Regions from separate parts of the Halioxenophilus sp. WMMB6 genome, predicted to be linked through region 1. Evidence: predicted binding sites of a transcription regulator. Region 1 holds the regulator's gene; the other holds the start of a gene.
The links. Region 1 encodes FliA, which starts transcription of late flagellar genes. Its sites were predicted from a motif close to CTAAAGNTNNNNNNNNNNNNGCCGATA; they were not measured.

Region 1 (12,189 bases):
GGCAGCTCATCCTCAGCCGACTCATCCAGCAACAAATCGTCGATGTAGGAGATCATCCAGTCATCGGTTGGCTTATTTAAATCAGCCAAGCTCTACACTCCGCTGGCTACCGCCCGGCTACTTTTCCGGTCGACAGCAGCCTGCTGAAACAGCTGTTTTAGCAACGAGCGATAGGCACTGGTGGCCCGGCCGTCGGGCTCAAACAGATGTGGCGGCACTCCGGCTTTACTGGCATCGCGCAGACGGGTATCGACCGGTATTTTGCCGGCCCAGGCGTGCTCAATGAACTGATTTTTAATGGCCCGCAGGCTCACCACCGAGGCGTGAGTACGGCGATCGAACATGGTCGGCACTATGGTGTAACCCAGCTCGCGCTTGCGCGAGCGGCCGAGCATCTGCAGGGTGTGAATCATCCGCTCCAACCCTTTAATCGCCAAAAATTCGGTCTGCACCGGAATCACCAGATGCTGGCAGGCGGCCAGGGCGTTGATCATCAGCACACCCAACAATGGTGGGCTGTCGATCACCACCAGATCAAAATCGTTGTTAAGCAACTCCACCGTGCGGCTCACCACCAGGCCCAGGCCATCTTTGCCAATGGCCTGCCGCTCCAGCGTGGCCAGAGCAGTAGAAGCCGGTAGAAAGCTAAGATTGTCGTACTTGGTGCTGCGAATAATCTTAAACACCTCAGCCCGAGTGAGATTTTTATTTAGCTCAAACAGTGTATAGGTGGAGGGTTTGCAGTAGTCGGCGTTTTCGCCAAAGTAGCTGGTTAACGAGCCATGGGGGTCGAGGTCCACCATCAATACGCGCAACCCCTGCTCGGCTGCCAGTCCGGCCAGGGCTACCGCCGTGGTGGTTTTACCAACACCACCCTTTTGATTGGCTACAGTCCAAACAAGCATAACTACCTCTGCACACTCTGTTCAAATATAGGGGTACGTACACTCTGGTTGCGTGGTGCGCGCTGCAACCGACGCTACCGCTCCCCTCTTAGTTTAGTCGAAGCTGTTAAAAGCGCTGTTAAAGGCGACTTTCAGGCGACGGATAATCCCGTAGTCAGCAACAGACCATTGCTTACCTTGTTGCAGGTTATCGGCCACAGCACAGAATTATTAAGCGCGTTACTCCGGACGGTTGCGCGGCAGTTGCGGATCATTGGTGTAGAGGATATTGCCATCCTCAAGATAGACCGGCTCCAGGGTCAAGGCATCATCCTGCCGGTTGTTGGGTGGCGCTGTAGCGCTGCGCTCAATCGGCTGGAGCTCGGCGGCATCACTCAGTGCGGAACGCAGGCTCGGATTGGTCGGTGCCCCTCCCAAGGCCACCAACTGGCTGTTTTTCTCCGTGGCAGAGAGTGAATCGTTAGTGAGAATCGACTGCTTCTGCTGCTGAAAAAAGCGGTAGGCCCGGTCCTGTTCCAACATCGCCTGGTATTTTGGCTTGGCGACTTTTACCACCACCCGCCGATTGTGCTCCCGGCCGGCGGCGGTACTGTTATCAGCAATCGGCTTGTATTGGCCATAACCGATGGCAGCCAGGCGCGCTGGCGCCACGCCACCTTCCTGCAGAATTTGCACCACCGTCGAGGCGCGCGCTGTGGACAACTCCCAATTGCTTGGATAGGCCGGAGTATTAATTGGCTGATTATCGGTAAAGCCCTCTACCTCGATGGCGTTGTCGTAGGGGGTGAGTATTTTCGCCAGCTGATCAAACACCGTCTCTGCGGCGTAGCTCGGTTCCGCACTACCTGGCCCGAACAGGAGCTTGGCGTTCATCTCTATCTCCAACCAGAGTTCATTCTGGTTGAGCACCATCTTCTGCTCAGATAAGAGGTTGGCAAAACGATTCTCCAGCGTCTGTTCAATATCGTTAAAGTGGGCTTCGGCATCGGCGTCCACGTCGGCACCGGCGGCCACTTCACTATTGGCACTGGGCAGGTCTGAGATTTCGGCGAAGGCACCATCGCCCGGCTGGGTTTTATCGGGGGTTACGGCTTGGGTATCAATGGGTGTGGTTTCGGTGGAGAGCGATGGATCGCCCACCTGTATCGGCGCCAGGCTTCGTTTGGGGTCGTGAAAAACATCGAGCAAGGCGTCCGATAATACTCGAAATTTATCCTCGTTCACCTGCGACACGGAATACATCACCACAAAAAAGGCAAACAGCAGGGTGATAAAATCCGCGTAGGAGACCAGCCAACGTTCGTGATTAATACTCAGCTGTGGTGGCCGCCGGGAGGAGATCATGGCGTTAAATACCCAGACAATTTAATTTGAATCAGTTTCGGGTTTTCGCCTTCGGCGATGGCAATCAGCCCGTCAATAATCAGCTCTTTAAATCTCGACTCATGGCCAACGCACTGCTTTAACTTATTGGCAATCGGCAACAGCAGCAGGTTGGCAAATGCAACGCCATAAATGGTGGCGACAAATGCAATCGCGATACCCGGCCCCAACTGGGCGGGATCGTTTAAATTCTTCATAACATGAATCAATCCGATCACCGCGCCGATAATACCGATGGTGGGCGCATAGCCGCCCATACTTTCATAAAACTGCACGGCTTGCAGATCCCACTGCTCTTTTTGCAGCAGATCATTTTCCATTACCCGCCGGATCTCTTCCGGTTCTGAGCCATCCACCAGCAGCAGTAACCCTTTTTGGGCAAAGGGGTTTTTCTCCCGCTCGGCCACATTCTCCAATCCCAGAATACCTTCGCGACGGGCAGCGTCCGCCCAATGCACAATTTTTTTGATGCCGGCATCGTAGTGGAAATGGGGCGGAGCAAACACCCAACTGAGTACATTAAAGGCGTGCTTCAGGCTGGCGATAGGGGTTTGCAGCATGGCAGCCCCCAAGGTGCCGCCGACCACGATCAAAGCCGCCGAGCCATTCATCAGCGAACCCCAGGAGCCGCCCTCCAGGAAATTGCCGCCAATGAGTGCGGCAAAGCCGATAATCACACCCAAAAAACTGAGTTTGTCCATTTGAACCTGCCAAAAGGCTGTTTATGCGCCGGTCAAGCGGCGCGAGTTGTTACTCGGTGCGATCAGGCTGTTGGCCACCCGCCAAGCCATCAACATCGAAAGGCTTGTCTGAGAGTGGGCGCGATATCGCAGAGCGCCAGAACCCGGTCTGTTAGATTGGCTCTGGCCACGGCCATGGGCATGCCGTAAATAACGCTGCTGGCCTGGTCCTGAGACCAGACGACGCCGCCAAACTCCTTCACCAGACGGCACCCCTGACAGCCATCGCTACCCATTCCGGTTAACACCATGGCCAACAAGTTGGATTGAAAGGCGTTGGCCGCCGAAGCAAAGGTGATATCCACCGAGGGCTTGTAATTTAATCGGTCATCACCGGCCAAAACTTTAATTCTATTTTTGTCTTTTGAGTCCAAAATCATCTGCTGGCCACCCGGCGCCAGGTAGGCCACCCCCGGTGCCAGCCGCATGCCATCCTCCGCCAGATGGACGCGAATATTGCACTGGCTGTTCAAACGCTCAGCAAAGGCGCGGGTAAAGTTTTCCGGCATGTGCTGAATCAGCAGAATCGGCACGGGAAAATTGGCCGGCAGAGACTTTAACGACTCCACCAGTGCCACCGGCCCGCCGGTGGAGGTGCCAATGGCCAGTAACTTAATGCGGCCGAGCAGCGAATCGACCGGCCGCTTATCGGCTACTGGCGCAGGCTGGTTGGACTCATAGCGTTGCTTATCGGCGGGCGTAATTGGAGCCGTGGTGGAGCGCACAACCGACACCGGCGCAGGTGAAGTGCTACGCAAGGTAGGCGCGCTGGTTTTACTGGCAGGCGCTACCGCAGCCACCGGCCGGCGACCCGGCTTGGCAATCGCCAGTAAACGCTCGTGCAGCTTCTGCTTTAGCTGGGGTGACTTGCGTGAAACTTCGGCAAAATTTTTCGGCAGAAAATCAACCGCCCCCGCCTCCAGCGCATCCAGTGTTATGCGCGCTCCTTCGTAGGTGAGCGACGACAGCATTAAAATCGGCACAGGCTTCGACGCCATAATCGCGCGCACCGCACTCACGCCATCCATCAGCGGCATCTCGTAATCCATGGTGATCACATCCGGATCTTTACTGCGCGCCATCTCCACCGCCTCGCGGCCATTGCTGGCCACGCCAATAACATGCAGATCCGGGTGATCTTCTATAATCTCGGCCAGACGGTGTTGAAAAAAGTTGGAGTCATCTACGACCAGTACATTTATGGGCATCTATGCCGAACCCTGCATTCGTTAGGTGGGTTGTCGTTATTGTCTTGAGCGGTGACTGATACGCGGGGTGTCGCTGGGCCGGTTCGAGCAGAGAGGGTAACCACCGTTAACGCCCTCTCGCCAAAACCAGGGTGTGTTGCTGATAACGGCGGCCGTTGCTCAGTTTTGCTTTGGAAACAAACCTGCTGTCGAATCAACGGAAAATTCAACAGTTCACTAGGCAGCATTTCCGGCATAACGTTTAAGCATAGAGGGCACGTCCAGAATCAGGGCAATGGTGCCATCACCCGTAATGGTTGCACCCGCCATACCGGGGGTACCGTGTAACATTTTGCCCAGCGGTTTAATAACCACCTCCTCCTGGCCGATTAACTGGTCGACCACAAAGCCAACCCGCTGAGTTCCCACAGAGACAATCACCACGTGACCCTGCTGAGGTGGCTGATAGGGGCACTTGGGTACCAGCCACTGTTTTAAATGAAATATCGGAATCGCTTTTTCGCGAATGGTAATGCACTCCTGGCCATCCACCACGTTGGTTTTGGTCAGATCCATATGGAAAATTTCGTCCACGTTGACCAGCGGCAGGGCAAAGGTTTGATCGGCCAGCATAATCATCAGCGTCGGCATGATGGCCAGAGTGAGCGGCACTTTAATATCAAAGCGCGTCCCCTCATTCAGCTGCGAGTGGATCTCAATAGTGCCATTGAGCTGGGTGATTTTGGTTTTCACCACATCCATGCCCACACCGCGGCCCGAAACATCGGAAATCTCTTTTTTGGTGGAGAATCCCGGGGCAAAAATCAGCGCAAACGCCTCCTGGTCGGAGAGCCGCCCGGCCGCGTCTTCATCCAGCACCCCTTTCTCCACCGCAATGGCGCGCAGCTTGTTGGCATCCATACCGCCGCCATCATCGGTGATGGACAACAGAATATGGTCGCCCTCCTGCTGGGCCGCCAGAACCACTTTACCCACACGCGGTTTGCCCTTGGCTTCGCGCGCGTCGGGCAGTTCAATGCCGTGGTCAACGGAGTTGCGCACCAGGTGCACCAGCGGATCGGCCAGGGCCTCCACCAGGTTTTTGTCGAGATCGGTCTCTTCACCGACCAACTCAAGATTAATCTCTTTTTTCAGGCTGCGTGCCAAGTCCCTGACTACACGGGGGAAGCGGCCAAACACCTTTTTAATAGGCTGCATGCGGGTTTTCATCACCGCGGATTGGAGATCCGCGGTGACCACATCCAGATTCGATACCGCCTTGGAGAGGGTTTCGTCACTGCGTTCATCACCCAGGCGCACCAGGCGATTACGCACCAGCACCAGCTCGCCCACCATATTCATGATGTCGTCCAGGCGCTGGGTATCGACGCGCACAGTGGCTTCCGCCGGTGGATTGACGTCTTTGGCCGAGAGACCGGCGGCAGGTGGTTTACTGCCGCCGTCACCACCATCGGCAACCGCCTTCAGCTGCGGTTTGGCCGCCGGCTTATTGGCCGCCGCTGGCACAGGTTTAGAGTTACTGCTGGCAACGGTGGCTACCGGCGTACCGCCCGCGACACCAGGCGCCTTACCCTTGCCGTGCAATTGATCAAGCAGGCTTTCAAATTCGTCTTCACTGATCAGATCTTCACCGCCCGCCGCAGCCGGGCTGGCAGCGCCAGGTTGAGCGGCGGCAGGTTTCACCGGCTCAGAATCGGCCTCGGCTTTACCCGGGCCCTTACCTACGCCGTGCAACTGATCCAGCAGTGCTTCAAATTCGTCTTCGGAGATAATCTCATCGTTGCCGCTGGCAATCGGCGCTGGCGATGGTTGTGGCGTAACGGCCGCCGGTGGCGGTGCCGAGGCGGGTTCACTGGCCGCGGGCTTGGCCGCGCCGGCACCTGGCCCCTTGCCTTTGCCGTGTAGCTGATCAAGCAGCGCCTCGAATTCATCTTCGCTGATTTCAGAGCTGTCACTCACGCTGCCGCTGGAGCCTGCGTCGTGACTGTTGTCAGAGGAGTCGGAGATAGCATCGAGCAGGCTTTCAAACTCCTGATCGGTGATGTCGTCGTGGGTTTCAGCCGAGTTTGTGGATGCGGTGTTAGAAGCGGTGTCGGTGTCGCCACCCATATCGAACAGGTCATCATCGCCAAACAGCACATCATCACCGCTGCTGTCCGCCCCGGTGTCTGTGGCTGGCGCCTCGCCGGTAGCGGCGACAAGATCCTCGCCAGCGACCAATCGACCGAGCATCTCAATCAAAGCCGGCTCGGCTGCAGTCGGCTCCTGACCGGCTTGAATATCCCGAAACTGACTGTTGACTGTGTCCAACGCCTGCAGCACGACATCCATCAGCTCAGCGGTTACCTGCCGCTTGCCGGTACGCAGGATATCAAACAGATTTTCAGTCACATGGCAGCAGTCCACCATGGCGTTGAGTTGCAAAAAACCGGCTCCACCCTTAACGGTGTGGAAGCCACGGAAAATTGCATTCAACAGATCTTTATCATCTGGTCGCTGTTCCAGCTCAACCAGCTGCTCGGAAAGTTGTTCGAGAATTTCACCTGCCTCGACTAAGAAGTCCTGCAGTATCTCATCGTCATCACCGAACATTCAGTGTTCCTCTAACCAAAACCGACCTATTAATTGTGATTGCGCTGTTAAAAACCGAGGCTCGAGAGCAGATCATCCACCTCGTCCTGGCTGGAGACCACATCCGCGCGTTTCTCAGCGTGAATTTGCGGGCCTTCGCCCGTGGCGTTGGCTTTTAACGGCTGCTTGGCACTGTTATCGGCAGCGGAAGGGAAACCTGCAATGTCCTCAACCTGGCCGGCAATTCGAACCAGATTGACCAGTTCACTTTCCACATCGGAGACCAAGCCAATCACTTTTTTCAGTACCTGGCCGGTTAGATCCTGGTAGCCCTGCTCCAGAATAATCTCCTGCAGATTTTGGCTGAGCTGCTCAGCTCCGCCACCGATGCGCTCCAGGAACTCATCCATGCGGTAGTAGAGTTGACGAAATTCGTCCGCGCCCATCTCACGCCGCTTTAAGCGGCTCCACTCTTTGCGCAGCTCCAGGGATTCCTGACTGATATCACTGGCAATGGGAGCCGAAGCTTCAACCTTGTCCATGGTTCTATCGGCCGCATCCTGGGTCACTTTTAATACGTATTGCAATCGGTCGGAGGCATCGGAGATGTGGGATTTTTCGGAGAGGCGGGCGTCGGCCGACTCTTCCGCATCGACATTGAAATTGACAATGGCGCTGTGCAGAGCGCGGGTCAGTCGGCCCACGCTGTTAAATATTAGGCTGTCGCGCGTTTGCGTGAGTCTGGCGATAACTTCATTGGCTTGTTGATAGTCATCGTTTTTCAGTTTTTCTACCAGGGTACTGGCGCAGGCCCGCAACTCATCGATCACCTGATCAGTACCAGCCTCTATTGGTTTTGATTCCATGGCGTTGTAACCCCGCTCTAGCCCACTCGCTCAAAGATTTTTTCGATTTTTTCCTTTAAGGCTTGAGCAGTAAACGGTTTTACAACGTAGCCATTCACGCCACTTTGTGCCGCTTCAATAATCTGATCACGTTTCGCTTCTGCGGTAACCATCAACACCGGCAGTGAACTTAAGCGTTCATCCGCACGCACCTGCCGCAGGAGTTCAATGCCGGTCATGCCGGGCATGTTCCAGTCGGTCACGAGAAAATCGAAGTCACCGTTTTTCAGCATGGGCAGTGCAGTTTGGCCGTCGTCGGCCTCCTGAGTATTGGTAAAACCCAGATCACGCAACAGGTTTTTAATGATCCGCCTCATGGTTGAAAAATCGTCAACAATGAGGATTTTCATATTTTTGTCCAATGTAACCTCCATAGGCCCAGGGATTGGGAACTGATTTAATAAATAGTCTAGTAGCAGTTTGTCGGGTATCCAGTTTTTAGGACGCTGATTTTGCCCAAACCCAAACTGCTGGCTAACCAGTCACACTCAACGCAGATTATCTGTGTATTTATTGCCAATAAGTGCCGGAGATGCTGACAGATTGATAGCGCATAACTGCACGATCAAATCGTGAAGGCGGGACCAGTTGGTAAGCCAACCGGCTGCTGATTCAAACCAAACATCAGTGACCCAGAGCGCTTGACCCTGGCCCTGAAGCAGTCCAATTCCCCCCTGCTCGCAGGCGCTTAGTTGCTGCCACGCACCGTCAGGCAGACACTGATCAAACCGCAGCTGGGTACGCGAGTGTCATTGCGTTAACCGATGTTCCATCAGTATAGACTAAGGTTTGCGGTTGCAATGGCGAGTTAGCCCTTCTCAGGGGCCCAATCCTGCAGACGGCCACGCAAGCGCAACGCCGCCTGGCTGTGTATCTGGCTGACCCGGGATTCACTCACGCCCAGAATCTGGCCAATCTCTTTCAGATTGAGCTCTTCATCGTAGTAAAGCGCCAATACCAGTTGCTCCCGCTCCGGCAGAGACTTTATCGCCTGGGCCAGCGACAACTTTAGGCTGTCCCGCTGAATTCCCTGGTATGGACTTTGGCAGGCAGAGATGCTGGTATCCTGGTCGATACGGCTATCGTCTTCGGCCACGGCCTCCTCGTAGCTGAACAGGCGGGTGCTGGTGCTGTCTTGCAGAATACTGTGGTACTCCTCCAGGGAGACCTCCAACTGCGCGGCTACCTCCTGGTCGGTGGCGTCGCGCCCGGTTTTCGACTCGACAATGGCAATTGCCTCCTGGACACGGCGGGCGTTGCGGTGTACCGAGCGCGGTGCCCAGTCGCCCCGGCGCATCTCATCGACAATGGCGCCGCGAATGCGAATCCCAGCATAGGTTTCAAAGCTGGCCCCCTTGCTGGCGTCATACTTCTGCGCCGCCTCCAGCAAACCGATCATGCCGGCCTGAATCAGATCTTCCACCTGCACACTGGCCGGCATACGCATCATCATGTGGTGAGCGATACGTTTCACCAGCGGCGCGTACTGTTCGATATCTATTTGTGGCGCCGGTAGCGCTTGATCGTACATAGCCAATCCATCAAAAACTGCCATAGTCACACTCTCATTTGCGTGCTGTGCAAGAGTCTCTCTACAAAGAATTCCAAATGTCCACGCGGCCCACTTGGCAGTGGCCACTCAACGACTTTCTGTGCGATGGAACGAATCGCTTGCGCCGCACGACTGCGGGGGGCATAGGTTAAGAGCGGGGTTTGCTTTTGTACGGCCTTGCGGACATTTTCGTCGAACGGAATCTGACCGATATACTGCAGGGTGACATCCAAAAAGCGATCGCAGACCATCTGCAATTTATTGAAAAGATTCTGCCCCTCGGTGAGCGTTCGCGTCATGTTGGCCACCACCCGAAAACGGGTCTGGTGATACTCGGTGCTAAGCAGTTTGATAAGGGCGTAGGCATCGGTAATGGAGGATGGCTCATCGCACACCACCACAACCACCTCGTGTGACGCCGTCACAAAGCTGACCACCGTATCGGAAATTCCCGCCGCGGTATCAATCACCAACACATCAAGCTGCTGATCCAGGCTACTAAACGCGTTGATCAGCGCAGCGTGCTGTTGTGCGTTCAATTGCGTCATCTGTTGCACACCCGAAGAGGCTGGCACCACTTTAATTCCGCCCGGGCCATCCACCAGCACGTCGCGCAGGTCACAGGCACCGCTCAGTACGTCTGCCAGATTGCGCGTCGATTTAATGCCGAGCAGAACATCGCAGTTGGCCAACCCTAGGTCGGCATCCAGCAATACAACGCGGCGCTGCATCTCCGCCAGGGCAATACTGATGTTTACCGATAAATTACTCTTGCCAACGCCACCCTTACCGCCGGTGACCGCCACCACTTGAACAGGCCTGCTGAGACTCATATCCACTCCAAACTGTGCGAAACCTGATCCCCGCGCGCTCGGTTACTCAGGCCCTGTAAATTAGTTATTCCTAAAAGTTTAGCCGCACCTTGGCAGTGTGCGACCGCAATCTCTACCAACGCCGCTGAAAAAGTAACCGTTTGCGAATCGTCAATTAGCACTGGCTTATGCACTCTGCCGCCGGGCACTAATGCCCGCCCCTACCCGACCAGGTTTGCGGCTCTGCTGTAACGCCGCCACCGAACGGCTGATCAGGTGGTGGGCCTTGGCTACGGCTATGTCGTCGGGGATATTCTGGCCGTCGGTGGTGTAGGCTACCGGCAGCTGACTGGCAACCACCGCATCCAGGGTTTCCCCCAGGCAGTCGGTCTCATCCAGCTTGGTGAGCACCAGGGCACGCACAGCCTGCTCGGCCACCGAATCCAGTAGATTGCGTTGAAAGCGGCTTTGCGCATTGCAGGCCAACACCAGTAACTTGCTCACACTCGGCAAGGCAAACAGCTGCTGCAGGAAGGGATCCTGCTGCATACCCTCGGCATTTACCCCCGGAGTATCAATCAACACCAGGCGGCAGTAATCGAGACTCGCCAGCGTCTGTGGCAGATCTTCCGCCCGCACCACGGTACGCAGCGGAATTTGCAGAATGTTGGCCAGGCTGCGCAGCTGTCCTTGAGAGCCCAAGCGCTCGTTGTCGAGGGTGACCAGTGCCACCGACTCGCGCCCCTCCGCTAAAACATAGCGGGTCGCCAGCTTGGCAATGGTTGTGGTTTTGCCGGCACCGGTGGGGCCAACAAACGCCAGCTGGCCACCGGATTTAATCAGATCGCAGTTGAGCGTTTTAATCTGGCTGCTCAAATAACTGATGGTGGTGCGCCAGGCGTTCTCCTGCTGCTTTTCCAGGGAAAGATCGCACTGCCGGTGAAATAGAGTACGGAATTGATTGCCAAAACCCATCAACTCCAGGCGACGGTCTGCGGCCAGCTGCGGTCCTTTCAAATTGGCGAATTGCGACTGTTGCAGTTGTAGCTCCAGTAACTCGCGCATGTCGCTGAGTTCGGTTTGCAGCAGATCGATCTGGCGCTGCTGGTGGGCCTCCTGGGCCATACTGTGAGTGCGGGCAAAGCGGTTATCCGGCTCGCTTGCGCTGGTTTCAGCCATTGGCGTATTGGGCTTGCTCACCAGCTCAATCGATTCGGCCACGGCCTGCGAAGCTGCGGCTTGAGTGGCGGTGGTCGGCACCGAGCGCATGGGTTTTTCCGCACGCGGCGCCGCTCGACCGGGGAAGGAGATATTCAGTTTTTCCAGCTGCTGGGCCAAATAGGAGACATCCGCACGCGGATCTTTTTTCTGTTCGGCGCTGTTTTTTTGACCGGAGATAGCTTTTTGACCGGAGATAGAGACCAGCGCATCGTCACCACCTTCGACAGTGGGGTCGCTCTCCATCGCCAGGCTCTCCTGTTCGGCCGCCAATTCGTATTTGGCAAAGGCACTGGTGACCTTATCTTCCGGCAGGGGTTCTGGTTTGTTCTCCGGCTTTAACCACTGTTGACAGTCGTCGCTGGTTGCCAAAATTTCGACACCCTTGCCATTTTTAGAGCTGGACAAGATCACGGCATCATCGCCTAAATCGGTACGCACTAACTCCAACGCGCGTCGCATGTCTGCAGCTTTATAGCGTTTTATTTGCATAAACTAAGCTCCGAAAACTCTCCAATCCATCATTCTATTTAGGCCGGCGCTCGACTACCGGATACCGCCCCATCAACATTAATTGCCTTGCTTTCTGGTATCTCTGCATAAGCCAGAACGCTGGCATCCAACCCCATTGCCCGAACCATCTTTCCAATCAGCCGGCGAATATTGCCTGCTACCAATAGAACTGCCGGTTTATTGGCAATTTCTTGCCGTTGAATTAGTTCCCGCATGGAGTTCTGCATGGCATCTATCAAGCCTGGCTCCAGGAATCCCGTCTCATCAGCGCCAGATTTTTGTGCCTGTGCATGGGCTTTAAGCAATAGCTGTTCCAAATCCGGTTGCAGCGTTAACACAGGCAGCGGATCTTTTCCTTTCGCCAGTCCGTACACAATTTGTC
Region 2 (12,189 bases), on a different contig from region 1:
CGCTCCGCCCAGATATACATTAAGGTCCACACGGTTTGCGGGCAGGTGAAGCCACACCAGACCCGGCCCACCAGGGTGGTGACGGTGAACAGGGTAAAGGCGGCGATGATCAACAACCAGGCGAGCAACATGCCATCCTGGGGCCAGAAGGTGGACCAGAGGATGTGGAATTTACGGGCCGGCAGATCGAACAGCATTGCCGGGCGACCGTCGATGGTGAGCCAAGGCATGATGACAAAGCCCAGCAGCAGCGGCAAACCGGTGTAGCGACGAATACTTTGGTAGAAGCCATCGATCTTACGAACGTAGACCTTATTGGCGGATTGATAGAGGTTGGTGTGGGTGTCGGCCTGTTTCACCGGCTCTTCATGGACGGGGATTTTATCAACCACGGTAGTTACCTGCTTGTCGTTGGTTGTCAGCGGAAGGCGGATAAGCGCCTTTATAGGGTACTGCAGCGTTCGGCTCGTCGCAGCGATGATGCCTGTGCGGCGACCGGCTTGAAAACGGGTCTGGCGGCGAGAACGCATTCTAGCGCCTTAATTCGTTTTATTCTAATTAAGAAAAAAACAAACTATTTGAGCTAAGCCAAATGGAGGCCAGTGGCCACACTTTATGGCTATAGAACACAGTTTTCAGCCATAAAAAAAGGCTGCAGCCGGTGAAGCGCTGCAGCCTTTTTACGAGCACAACGGCGAGCCGTTACTCGTTGTCGAGCGACAAACTGTAGACGTAGGCTGCCAGCAGATGAATTTTGTCTTCACGCAGCTTCTCAGCCTGGGCAGGCATGGTACCACCGCGGCCATTACGGACTGTTTGGCGAATACCTTTAGCGCTGCCGTCGTACAACCAGGTGTCGTCGGTCAGGTTGGGCGCGCCGGTGGCGTGCATGCCTTTGGCATCGGCACCGTGACAGGCGGCGCAGTTCTGAGCAAAGATCTCTTTACCGGCGGCGACGGCCTCTTCATCTTCAGCGCGATCAGTGAAGCTCAGTACGTACTGGCTCACGTCAGCAATCTTCTCTTCACCCAGGATATCTTTCCAGGCCGGCATAGCCGCCACGCGACCGTGGGTGATGGTGGTTTTGATGGCTTCCGGTTCACCGCCGTAGAGCCAGTCGTGGTCGGTCAGGTTGGGGAAACCAAAGTTACCACCGCCATCGGCACCGTGGCAGACGGCGCAGTTGTTGGCAAACAGCCGGGTACCCATCTTCATCGCTTTCGGATCTTCAGCAAGCTCCGCGATAGGCATCTGGCTGTAGACGTCGAACGACTCTTTGTAGCTGGCGCGGGCTTTCTCCTGCTCACGCTCGAGCTGGTTGTGCGAAGTCCAACCCAACACCCCTTTCCAAGTACCCAGGCCTGGGTAGAGAGTCAGGTAGATAGCGCCAAACACAAAGGTGGCGATAAACATCTGGAACCACCACTTGGGCAGCGGGTTATCGTATTCTTCAATGCCATCGTAGGAATGGCCGGTGGTTTTGTTTTCCGGTTCAGCATCGTCACGCGAGGCCACCTTGCGGTTGGCCAGCAGGATCCACAGCACCAGCCCCAAGTTGGTCAACGTCAGGCCGATGATCCACAAACTCCAGAAAGTACTCATGATTTTTCTTGCCCCTTGTCTCCGGTATCAGGCTCACCGGCATTATTCAATGAGTTCAACGACGACTCTGATTGCTTGTTTTCCATGGCATCGGCAAACGGCAGGTTGGCCGCCTCGTTAAACTTGGCCCGTCGGCTGGGGGAGAAGGCCCACCAGCAGACGCCGAAGAAGGCGATCATCACCAGGATGGTGGAGATGCCACGCAAGTTGTTAAGAAGATCCGATTCCATCATTCAACCTCAATCAAAGCGGATGTGAATTAGCGTTTTTGCTTCAGCAAAATACCCAGCTGTTGCAGATACGCCACCAGTGCATCGATTTCAGTGACACCTTCAACGGCCTCTTTGGCACCGGCGATATCGTCGTCAGTATAGGGCACGCCCACTTTACGCAGTGCGGCCATCTTGTCGCCGGTGTGCTTGCCATCCAGGTGGTTATCAAACAACCAGGGGAAGGCCGGCATGTTGGATTCGGGCACTACGTTGCGTGGGTTGTAGAGGTGCGCTTTATGCCAGTCGTCAGAGTAGCGACCACCCACACGCGCCAGGTCTGGACCAGTACGTTTGGAGCCCCACAGGAAGGGGTGCTCGTAGACGGACTCGCCGGCAACCGAGTAGTGGCCGTAGCGCTCGACTTCGGCACGCAGAGGACGAACCATCTGCGTGTGACAGACGTGACAACCTTCGCGGATGTAGATATCGCGGCCTTCCAGCTGCAGCGCAGGCAGGGGTTTCAGGCCGGCGACGGGTTCGGTGGTCTCTTTCAGAAAGAATTGAGGAACGATTTCGACCAGGGCACCAAAACTAATGGCCACCAAAGTCAGTACGATCATCAGAATGATGTTCTTCTCGACTATGTCATGGTTCTTCACGGGGTATTCTCCTCAATCAGGCCGTTTGGGCATCAGCGGCCGCTTGCTCGGCTTTTTCGCGAGCTTCAGCAGACAGTGTGCGGAACATGTTATAGGCCATTAACAACATACCAATCAGGAAGAAGGCGCCACCGATAACCCGCACGGTGTAGCCTGGGTAGCTGGCTTTAACCGCTTCAACAAAGTTGTAGGTCAGGGTGCCGTCGGCGTTGAAGGCGCGCCACATCAAGCCCTGGGTAATACCGTTTACCCACATGGAGGCGATGTACAGTACGGTACCGATGGTGGCCAGCCAGAAGTGGGTGTTCACCAGTTTCACACTCCACATCTCTTTGCGGTTGGTCAGTACCGGCAGCAGGTGGTAGATGGAGCCGATAGAGATCATAGCCACCCAGCCCAGAGCACCAGAGTGCACGTGGCCGATAGTCCAGTCGGTGTCGTGAGAGAGTGCGTTGACGGTTTTGATCGACATCATCGGCCCTTCGAAGGTAGACATACCGTAGAAGGAGAGCGATACCACCAAAAAGCGCAGGGTTGGGTCGGTACGCAGTTTATGCCAGGCACCGGAGAGGGTCATGATACCGTTGATCATACCGCCCCAGGAGGGCGCCAACAGAATCAGAGACATTACCATACCCAGGCTCTGCGCCCAGTCGGGCAGTGCTGAGTAGTGCAGGTGGTGAGCACCGGCCCAGATATAGATAGAGATCAATGCCCAGAAGTGCACGATGGAGAGCTGGTAAGAGTAAACCGGACGCTCGGCCTGCTTGGGCACGAAGTAATACATCATGCCGAGGAAGCCCGCCGTCAGGAAGAAGCCCACCGCGTTGTGGCCGTACCACCACTGCACCATGGCATCCATGGCACCGGCATAGGCGGAGTAGGATTTGGTGAAGGTTACCGGGATGAAAGCGCTGTTGACGATGTGCAACACGGCGATGGTCAGAATGAAGGCGCCGTAGAACCAGTTGGCCACGTAGATGTGGGAGGTTTTACGGGTGGCGATAGTACCGAAAAAGATAATCGCGTAAGAGACCCAAACCGCGGCAATCAGCAGATCGATTGGCCACTCCAGTTCGGCGTATTCTTTGGCAGAGGTCATACCCTGTGGCAGAGTGATTGCCGCCAACACGATGACTGCCTGCCAACCCCAAAACGTAAACGGAATCAAAATGCCGCCAAAGAGTTTGGTTTGACAGGTGCGCTGCACCACATAGTAGGAGGTGGCAAACAGTGCACAACCACCGAAGGCGAAGATAACCGCGTTGGTGTGCAGCGGTCGCAAACGGCCAAAGTGAGTGTACGGTTGCAGGATATCGTTCAGCTGTGGCCAAACCAATTGCGCTGCAATCAGCACACCGACGGCCATGCCAACCACACCCCAGATCACGGTCATGATAGAGAACTGGCGTACGATTTTTAGGTCGTAAGCTGGCTGCTCCCCTGCTACAGGATGACTACTCATAGTGATGTCCTAATAGTTTTTAAGAATTGCAGAAAAACCTGGAAGGCGGAAAACCCGGTTTAATCACGCTGCTAGCGAAATATGCACACGACTGTGTGCGCGGAGCTAAACGCGACGGATTGTAATAATTGGGTTGTTATTCCGCTTGACTCTAATCAAGGGCCTATAGGTTACCTTTGTTTAATAAAAAATCACACCCGAAGGCCTTATCAACTGGCCTTTTACCACCACCAGATATTGTTGAATTTTTGTGCTCTGGCGAACCTCTCCGGCCAAAATATTGGCCATTTTTAAAACAAAGATAAGCGAGGCTCATTGCCAAAACCGAGCCAATTGGCGCGGCTTTGGTTGCTATTGGCAGATTAAAGCGCGGCTATTCTCCCCGCCCAGCCAAAAAAATGCGAGCCTAAATTGCCCGCATTGGTTTAAAGATTGGTGCGCCCTTTATTGGCCGCAATGCGCATACGCAGAGCGTTCAATTTAATAAAGCCTTCCGCATCTTTCTGGTTGTAAGCACCGGCGTCGTCTTCAAAGGTGGCGATTTTTTCATCGAACAGGCTCTGGCTGGAGCGTCGACCAACCACTTCGACACTGCCTTTGTAGAGCTTGACGCGAACGTCGCCATTGACGAACTGCTGGGACTCATCGATAGCCACCTGCAACATTTTGCGTTCTGGGCTCCACCAGTAGCCGTTGTAGATCATCTCGGCGTACTTGGGCATCAACGAATCTTTCAGGTGGGCCACTTCACGATCAAGAGTGATCGACTCTATGGCACGGTGCGCTTTCAACATGATGGTGCCGCCAGGAGTTTCATAGCAGCCGCGCGACTTCATCCCGACATAGCGGTTTTCAACGATATCGAGCCGGCCAACACCGTTGGCACCACCGATTTGATTGAGCTTGGCCAGCACCTGGGCAGGGGTGAGGGCCACACCATCCACCGCCACGATATCACCGCTCTCAAAGCTGAGCTCCACGTAGGTGGGGGTTTCGGGGGCCTGCTCTGGGGCTACCGTCCAACGCCACATATCGGCTTCGGCCTCGGCCCAGGGATCTTCCAAAATACCGCCCTCATAGGAGATGTGCAGCAGGTTGGCGTCCATGGAGTAAGGAGATTTCTTTTTGTTGGAGGAGAAATCGACTGGAATTTTGTGGCTCTCACAATAGGCCATCAATTTTTCGCGGGAGGTCAGATCCCACTCACGCCAGGGGGCGATAACGCGCACGCCGGGCTTCAGGGCGTAGGCGCCCAGCTCAAAGCGGACCTGATCGTTGCCTTTACCGGTAGCACCGTGTGCCACTGCGTCGGCACCGGTCTCATTGGCGATCTCAATCATGCGCTTGGCAATCAACGGCCGCGCAATGGAGGTTCCGAGCAGATATTCACCCTCGTAGATGGTGTTGGCGCGGAACATGGGGAAGACGAAATCGCGCACGAACTCTTCGCGCAGATCGTCGATATAGATCTCTTTGATACCCAGAGATTGGGCTTTGGCTCGGGCAGGCTCTACCTCTTCACCCTGGCCGATATCGGCGGTAAAGGTAACCACTTCGCAGTGGTAGGTATCCTGCAACCAGCGGGCGATTACCGAAGTATCCAAACCACCAGAATAGGCCAAAACAACTTTTTTAACTTCGGACATTGATCAACTCCCAAAAATAGGGCCCTAAGCCCCTGGTAAGAAGCGGCGCGCATTGTAGCGATTATTTGCCACTGTGCCCAGTGGTTAGGCGCGAGGGAGCGGACATCTATGTCTAAAATAAGCGCCTGTGGCTGACAACAGGCGCTTATTTAACCGCAACCACTACTGCGTATCGGTGGCAGCGGGCGGCCCGAGGCTATCGAGGATGGCTTGGGTATCGAGGGTCTCCGGCTCTTCATTGCTGTCGAACTCGGGGATCTCTGGTGGTGGTTCTTTACTAAGGCGCACGGTTACCCGGCGATTCTGGGCCCGGCCATCGGCCGTGCGATTGCTGGCGACGGGATAACGCTCACCGTGCCAGCGGGTGACAATGGCGCTAGGATCCAAGCCGCCGTTGATCAGATAGTGCATCACCTTCTCGGCACGGCGTTTAGAGATCTCCAGATTTTCGGCGCGTGGGCCTTCGCTGTCGGAGTGGCCATCAATAAAAAGGCTCCGCACCTGGGTGTCGGCCTTGGAGTAGGTGATGATATCGTCCAACAACTCGGTTTCGCCGGTAGTCAGCTCCTCCTGACCGGCTTTAAACTGCAGCGAGGTGCGCTCTATCTGGCCATAATTGACCGGCAGCAGCTCGGCCAGACAGCCAACGTATTTGTCGTAGGCACCGCGAAAGTTGATGTTGGAGAGGCCAACTTTCACCACCTTGTTGTCGTCGTACCAGGCGCGCCGGGCAAACTCCACCTGCTTACCGTCATAGAGCTCCTGCAACAGCCGGCTGGCCATTTTTTCATCAACATTGATGGCACCCTTCTCTTCCACCACATCGACATAGCCAAGTTGTTGGATACGGCCGCCGGGTTTCCAGACTGGTGTCGTTACAGTGAGTGCGGCCCTGCCCGCTTTCATCTGTGGCGTACTGGCCAGCAACTGAAAATGGAGCTTCTCCCCGGCCGAATGCTGGAACACCGCTTCGCCAAACTCGGGAATGGGCTGGGATATGCGGCACTCAAATTGCGAACCCTGCACCAACCACTCGGCACTCTCCAGGCGTGGGCTGAACTGCAATGCCCAACTACTGCGAGCGGGCGACAGGCACGCGGCCGGCACCAGCGTCAGCAGCCAGAAGAAGCGTGCAGAGGTGAGATTCATCGCGGTTACCTTAAACAAACCAAGGGGATTGAGTTTCTGAGCGGCCACATCAGAGAAATTCTGCGCCAGTGGCAGCGCGCAAATACCATTACCACAATAGTAGTCGGCCGAAAGCGAATTTTCTTGAGTTTGGAGTGCGGGCAGAGCACTGCTGGCCCGGTGGGAACGTGTTATCATGCGCGGCTTTACGGCTAACCACTTGCACGAGACCAACGCATGACGGCAACACTCACCCTCACTCAACCCGATGACTGGCATATTCACCTGCGTGACGGCGCAGCGCTGGCCACCACCGTGGGTGATGCGGCCCGGCAGTTTGGCCGTGCGATTGTGATGCCGAACCTGGTGCCGCCGGTGGTCGACGCCGACAGCGCGCTCGCTTATAAAGAGCGGATAGCCGCCCAGATTCCCGCCGGCCTCCCCTTTGAGCCGCTGATGGTGCTCTACCTCACCGACAACACCACCGCCGAGACCATTCACGCCGCCAAAGCCGCCGGCGTGGTTGCCTGTAAACTCTACCCGGCGGGCGCTACCACCAATTCCGACTCCGGCGTCACTAACATTCAAAAGATCTACCCAGCCCTTGATGCCATGCAGTCAGCATCCATGTTGCTGTTAGTGCACGGAGAGGTGACCGATGCCGAGATCGATATTTTTGATCGGGAAAAGGTCTTCATCGACCGCACACTGACCGGCCTGCGCCAAGATTTCCCCGCATTGAAAATTGTCTTGGAGCACATTACCACCGCCGATGCCGTTGCCTTCGTCAGCGAACAGAGCAGCCACATGGCCGCCACTATCACCGCCCACCACCTGCTCTACAACCGCAACCACATGCTGGTGGGTGGCATTCGTCCGCACTACTACTGCCTGCCAATCCTCAAACGCAACAGCCATCAGCAGGCACTTATAAAAGCAGCAACTGGCGGCGACTCACGCTTTTTCCTCGGCACCGACTCCGCACCCCACGCCCGCGCCCGCAAAGAGACCAGCTGTGGCTGCGCCGGTTGTTATACGGCACATGCCGCCATCGAACTTTATGCCGAGGTGTTTGAACGGGAAGACGCCCTGGACAAACTGGAGGCCTTCGCCAGTTTCTATGGGCCGGATTTTTACGGGCTGCCGCGCAACCAGCAGCAGATCACCCTGCAAAAAAGCGCGTGGCAGATGCCCGCCTCGCTGGAGCTCGCCCCCGGTGAACCACTAACACCACTGGCGGCGGGTGAAACCCTGCAGTGGCGCGTGCTGGAGAAGCGCTAGGCCGATTTCGCACTATCGCAATCCCCTCGCCCGGCCTGGCGTGCTACCATGGCCTGGCTTTTCCTCAACCGATAACCTTCCAGTAAGGGAAAACTTTGTCTGAAGCGCCACCCTCGAACCTGAAAAATCGCTTCCGCGGCTTTCTGCCCGTGGTCGTGGATGTGGAAACCGGCGGTTTTAACTCCGCCACCGATGCCCTGCTGGAGATCGCCGCCGTCACACTCACCATGGATGACCAGGGAGTGCTGCGCCGCGATGAGACCCATCAATTCCACATTGAACCCTTTGAAGGGGCTAACGTGGAGCAAACGGCGCTCGATTTTACCGGCATCGATCTGGAAGACCCGGAGCGGCCCGCCGAGCCGGAGATGATCGCCATCCCCGAGCTGTTCAAAGCCGTGCGCCGCGCTGTGAAAGCCCACGACTGCAACCGCGCCGTGATCGTCGGCCACAATGCCCATTTTGACCTCGGCTTTGTCAATGCCGTGGCGGAACGGGTGGACGCCAAGCGCAACCCCTTTCACCCTTTCTCTTGCTTTGATACCGCCACCCTGGCGGGACTGGCCCTGGGGCAAACCGTATTGGCCAAAGCCTGTTTAGCGGCCAATATCAGCTTCTGTAACCGCTCGGCACACACCGCCGCCTACGACGCTGAGAAAACCGCCGACCTCTTCTGCTACATCGTCAACCGCTGGCAGAGCCTGGGCGGCTGGCCACCACCCAATAGCGAACCGGATACCGAATCCGAGGCATAAAAAAACCCGGCATTGCCGGGTTTTTTCTGTCTCGCTTTGAAGCTTACAGCTTGCTGGCGTTGGCAGACAGGTACGCAGCAACACCTTCTGGGTTGGCGCTCATACCTGCGTCGCCCTCTTTCCAACCGGCAGGACAAACTTCGCCGTGCTCTTGGTTGAACGCCAGGGCATCAACCATACGCAGCATTTCGTCAACGTTACGGCCCAGTGGCAGATCGTTAACCACTTGGTGACGAACCAAGCCGTCTTCGTCGATCAGGAAGGAGCCACGGAAGGCAACACCACCGGCAGACTCAACGTCGTAGGCTTGACAGATAGCGTGGGTGATATCAGCTACCAGAGTGAAGCCAACAGCGCCGATACCGCCGTTTTCAACGGGGGTGTTACGCCAGGCGTTGTGAGTCCAGTGGCTGTCGATGGAAACACCGATTACTTCTACACCGCGTTTTTGGAATTCGGCCAAACGGCTGTTGTGAGCCAACAGCTCAGAAGGACATACGAAGGTGAAGTCCAGTGGGTAAAAGAATACTACAGCTTTCTTGCCTTTGATGGTGGCAGAAAGATTAAAGTCATCAACGATTTCCCCAGTACCCAAAACGGCTGGAGCGGTAAAATCTGGAGCTGGTTTACCAACTAAGACGCCCATGAGAATTCTCCCTCGGTCTGTAATTGCTTAAGTGAATTTGTGGATTCTATGGCTGCACAGCCACCGTGAAATGAAGCTGCTATTGAAACAACCGACTACAGTCATAATGCAGGCTTTTTTATGGTACCGGCACCATTCCATAGCAGTGGGCTATCATACACCCTCTATTGGAGCAGTCCTATAGATTTTTTATATGGTTACCATAGTCTAAGCAATCAAAATAACTCTTTTAAAATCAAATAGTTATTTACCAACCACACTTGTTTGATATAGATCCAAGCTCCCTCATCCGGCTGGTGACAAACTTATTCCTGTAACTGAGTTTTACTAACAAATCGCATTAATTCACAAATCTTATTGACAACCATTATCGTTTGGATAGAATTCTCAACAAGGTTTGGGAAGCCAGGTAAGGTTAGGGCGCCAGCTTCATGCCCCCTCTCAATAAAACCTGGGGAGCAACAGCGACTCTAAACCATGGCAGGCACGGCAAGTGCGCCCTTGAAACCCAATAAAAAGAGCGGGGTCGGCTGTGAACCAAGCCGTTACTGACTCTTCAGGTGCTAATTTGCGAGTTTTGAGTATGTACGTTTGCATTTGTAAAGGAATAACCGATTCTCAGATCCGCCAGGCAGTTGCCACCACCGGCGGTAATCTGCGGGCTATCCGCAACGAGCTGGGCGCCATGACCCAATGCGGCAAGTGCGCACTGCAAACCCGGGATATCGTCCGGCAAGCACTGGCCGAACAGGTTGCCATCATCGACGACGACACCTGCTACAGCGCCGCCTAGCTAAACCTAACCCCTCAGCCAATGACGCGTCTCATCCGCCAACAAGCGTCATTGGTGGATAAATCTCCAGCTACTGCTCTGCCCGCTCACCCACGCTAGTATTACCCCAGTCAATTTCCTCCGATAACCGTCCAGACATCATTAGCCACAGAAGCCGTACGCACCAGTAACTACTGCAGCAAGCGCCTTGGTTAACCACAAGGGTGGTACTGCACGGCAGTTAATGCACAGTCCACCCTAGCGTTCCACGTGGGTATCTGACCACAGAAATAACTTTCGCACACCGGCCCCAGTCGCTTCCCCAAAGCTAGGTTCACTCCCTGGCGCTTTGCAAATGTAATTACACCGCAACAGCAGATAATAAAAATTCTAATTTAGATTAAAAATTAGCCCACAAAATCAATAACTTAGATTGACAGTCAACTATTATGCGAAGAGACTAAAGTGCGCCAAGCGACGGCACAGCCACATCAGCACCGCAGACATCAGCGATAATTCGCCTCATACAGCCCTATCAATCAGAGGAAAATCCAATGAAAGGTGACGCAAAAGTAATCGAGTACCTAAATAAAGTACTCTACAACGAGTTAATTGCTATCAATCAGTATTTCCTCCACTCCCGCATGTTCAAAGACTGGGGATTAAAATCACTGGCGGACAAGGAGTACCACGAATCCATCGATGAGATGAAACATGCCGATCACCTGATTGAACGCATTCTGTTTCTGGAGGGCATACCCAACGTACAGGATCTGGGCAAATTGATGATTGGCGAAAATACTCAGGAGATGCTGGAGTGCGACCTTAAGCTGGAGATGACTGCCATTCCCGATCTACGTGAAGCCATCGCCTATTGCGAATCAGTGCAGGACTACGTCTCACGTGAGTTGTTTGAGGATATTCTCGAGGATGAAGAGGATCATGTCGATTGGCTGGAAACACAATTGGAATTAATCAACAAAGTCGGCCTGCAAAATTATCTGCAGTCGGCGATGGAAGGTGCCAGCAGCTAAACCTCACGCAAATATCAACGGGCGCGGTCTGCTCAGGATCTACCCATTCAGATGCCCAATCAAACCGCTACCCATAAAAAAGCCGCTCAGTTAAAGCGGCTTTTTTATTGTTGCCATCAAAGCGATGATTAACCCTCTTTGGAGAGGTGCACATCCATTTGTGGGAAAGGAATTTCAATACCTTCGGCATCCAAGCGCAATTTGATGTTCTCCATCAGATCGAAGTAGGTAGGCCAGTAATCGGCCGTTTTCACCCAAGGGCGAACAACGAAATTAACAGAGGAATCGGCCAGCTCCAGCAAGCCAATGGTGACATCCTTCTCTTTCACCACCCGCTCATCGGCGGCAACCACCGCAGCCAGCACCTCTTTCACCTTCTTAATGTCAGCGTTGTAGCTAACACCAATCACCAAATCGACCCGGCGTTCACTTTGAGTGGAGAAGTTGGTGATATTGCCACCCATGATAGAAGAGTTCGGGACAATAATGGTTTTGTTGTCTGGGGTGAGCATGGTGGTGGCAAAAATACCGATCTCTTTGATCGACCCCATGGTACCGCCAGCTTCGACAAAATCACCCACCCGACAAGGGCGAAACAGAATGATCATAACACCGGCGGCAAAATTGGAGAGTGAACCCTGCAAGGCCAAGCCAACAGCCAGGCCGGCGGCACCGATAACCGCTACCAGAGAAGCCGTCTGAATTCCCACCTGCCCCAACACGGCGATGATGACTACCACCATGGCCAGGTAGTAGATGATATTGGTTATAAATGATGTGAGTGTGGCATCCAGGTTGCGGGCTGTGAGCGTCCTCTTCAGCAGATTGGTAATAGTTTTAACCAGCCATTTACCAACAAAGAAGATAACAATGGCCAAAATAATTTTCACACCATAGACCGCCGCATAATTTACCGCGTTGGTGGTGAGAAACTCGATTATTTCCTCAATGTTCATAGTTGAATTCCTAATGGGCTTGGAAGTGCCAGG

Region 2: the regulator FliA is predicted to act here: its motif matches at 6,835-6,861, upstream of SBL51_RS09875 (flagellar protein MotY).

Annotation. Positions count from the first base shown of each region.
Region 1 is NZ_JAWMQR010000005.1:246,866-259,054, reverse strand. Features, by position in the region: gene SBL51_RS14395 (chemotaxis protein CheW) at 1-89, opposite strand, end outside; gene SBL51_RS14390 (ParA family protein) at 93-905, opposite strand; gene motD (flagellar motor protein MotD) at 1,125-2,249, opposite strand; gene SBL51_RS14380 (flagellar motor protein) at 2,246-2,989, opposite strand; gene SBL51_RS14375 (chemotaxis response regulator protein-glutamate methylesterase) at 3,079-4,236, opposite strand; gene SBL51_RS14370 (chemotaxis protein CheA) at 4,453-6,828, opposite strand; gene SBL51_RS14365 (protein phosphatase CheZ) at 6,876-7,673, opposite strand; gene cheY (chemotaxis response regulator CheY) at 7,691-8,074, opposite strand; gene SBL51_RS14355 (RNA polymerase sigma factor FliA) at 8,521-9,243, opposite strand; gene SBL51_RS14350 (MinD/ParA family protein) at 9,270-10,097, opposite strand; gene flhF (flagellar biosynthesis protein FlhF) at 10,263-11,786, opposite strand; gene flhA (flagellar biosynthesis protein FlhA) at 11,825-12,189, opposite strand, start outside.
Region 2 is NZ_JAWMQR010000003.1:196,035-208,223, forward strand. Features, by position in the region: gene ccoG (cytochrome c oxidase accessory protein CcoG) at 1-530, opposite strand, end outside; gene ccoP (cytochrome-c oxidase, cbb3-type subunit III) at 703-1,602, opposite strand; gene SBL51_RS09855 (cbb3-type cytochrome c oxidase subunit 3) at 1,599-1,835, opposite strand; gene ccoO (cytochrome-c oxidase, cbb3-type subunit II) at 1,862-2,473, opposite strand; gene ccoN (cytochrome-c oxidase, cbb3-type subunit I) at 2,490-3,938, opposite strand; gene SBL51_RS09870 (argininosuccinate synthase) at 4,364-5,584, opposite strand; gene SBL51_RS09875 (flagellar protein MotY) at 5,747-6,733, opposite strand; gene pyrC (dihydroorotase) at 6,950-7,993, shown strand; gene rnt (ribonuclease T) at 8,089-8,748, shown strand; gene SBL51_RS09890 (peroxiredoxin C) at 8,792-9,394, opposite strand; gene SBL51_RS09895 ((2Fe-2S)-binding protein) at 9,978-10,187, shown strand; gene bfr (bacterioferritin) at 10,721-11,200, shown strand; gene SBL51_RS09905 (mechanosensitive ion channel family protein) at 11,329-12,156, opposite strand.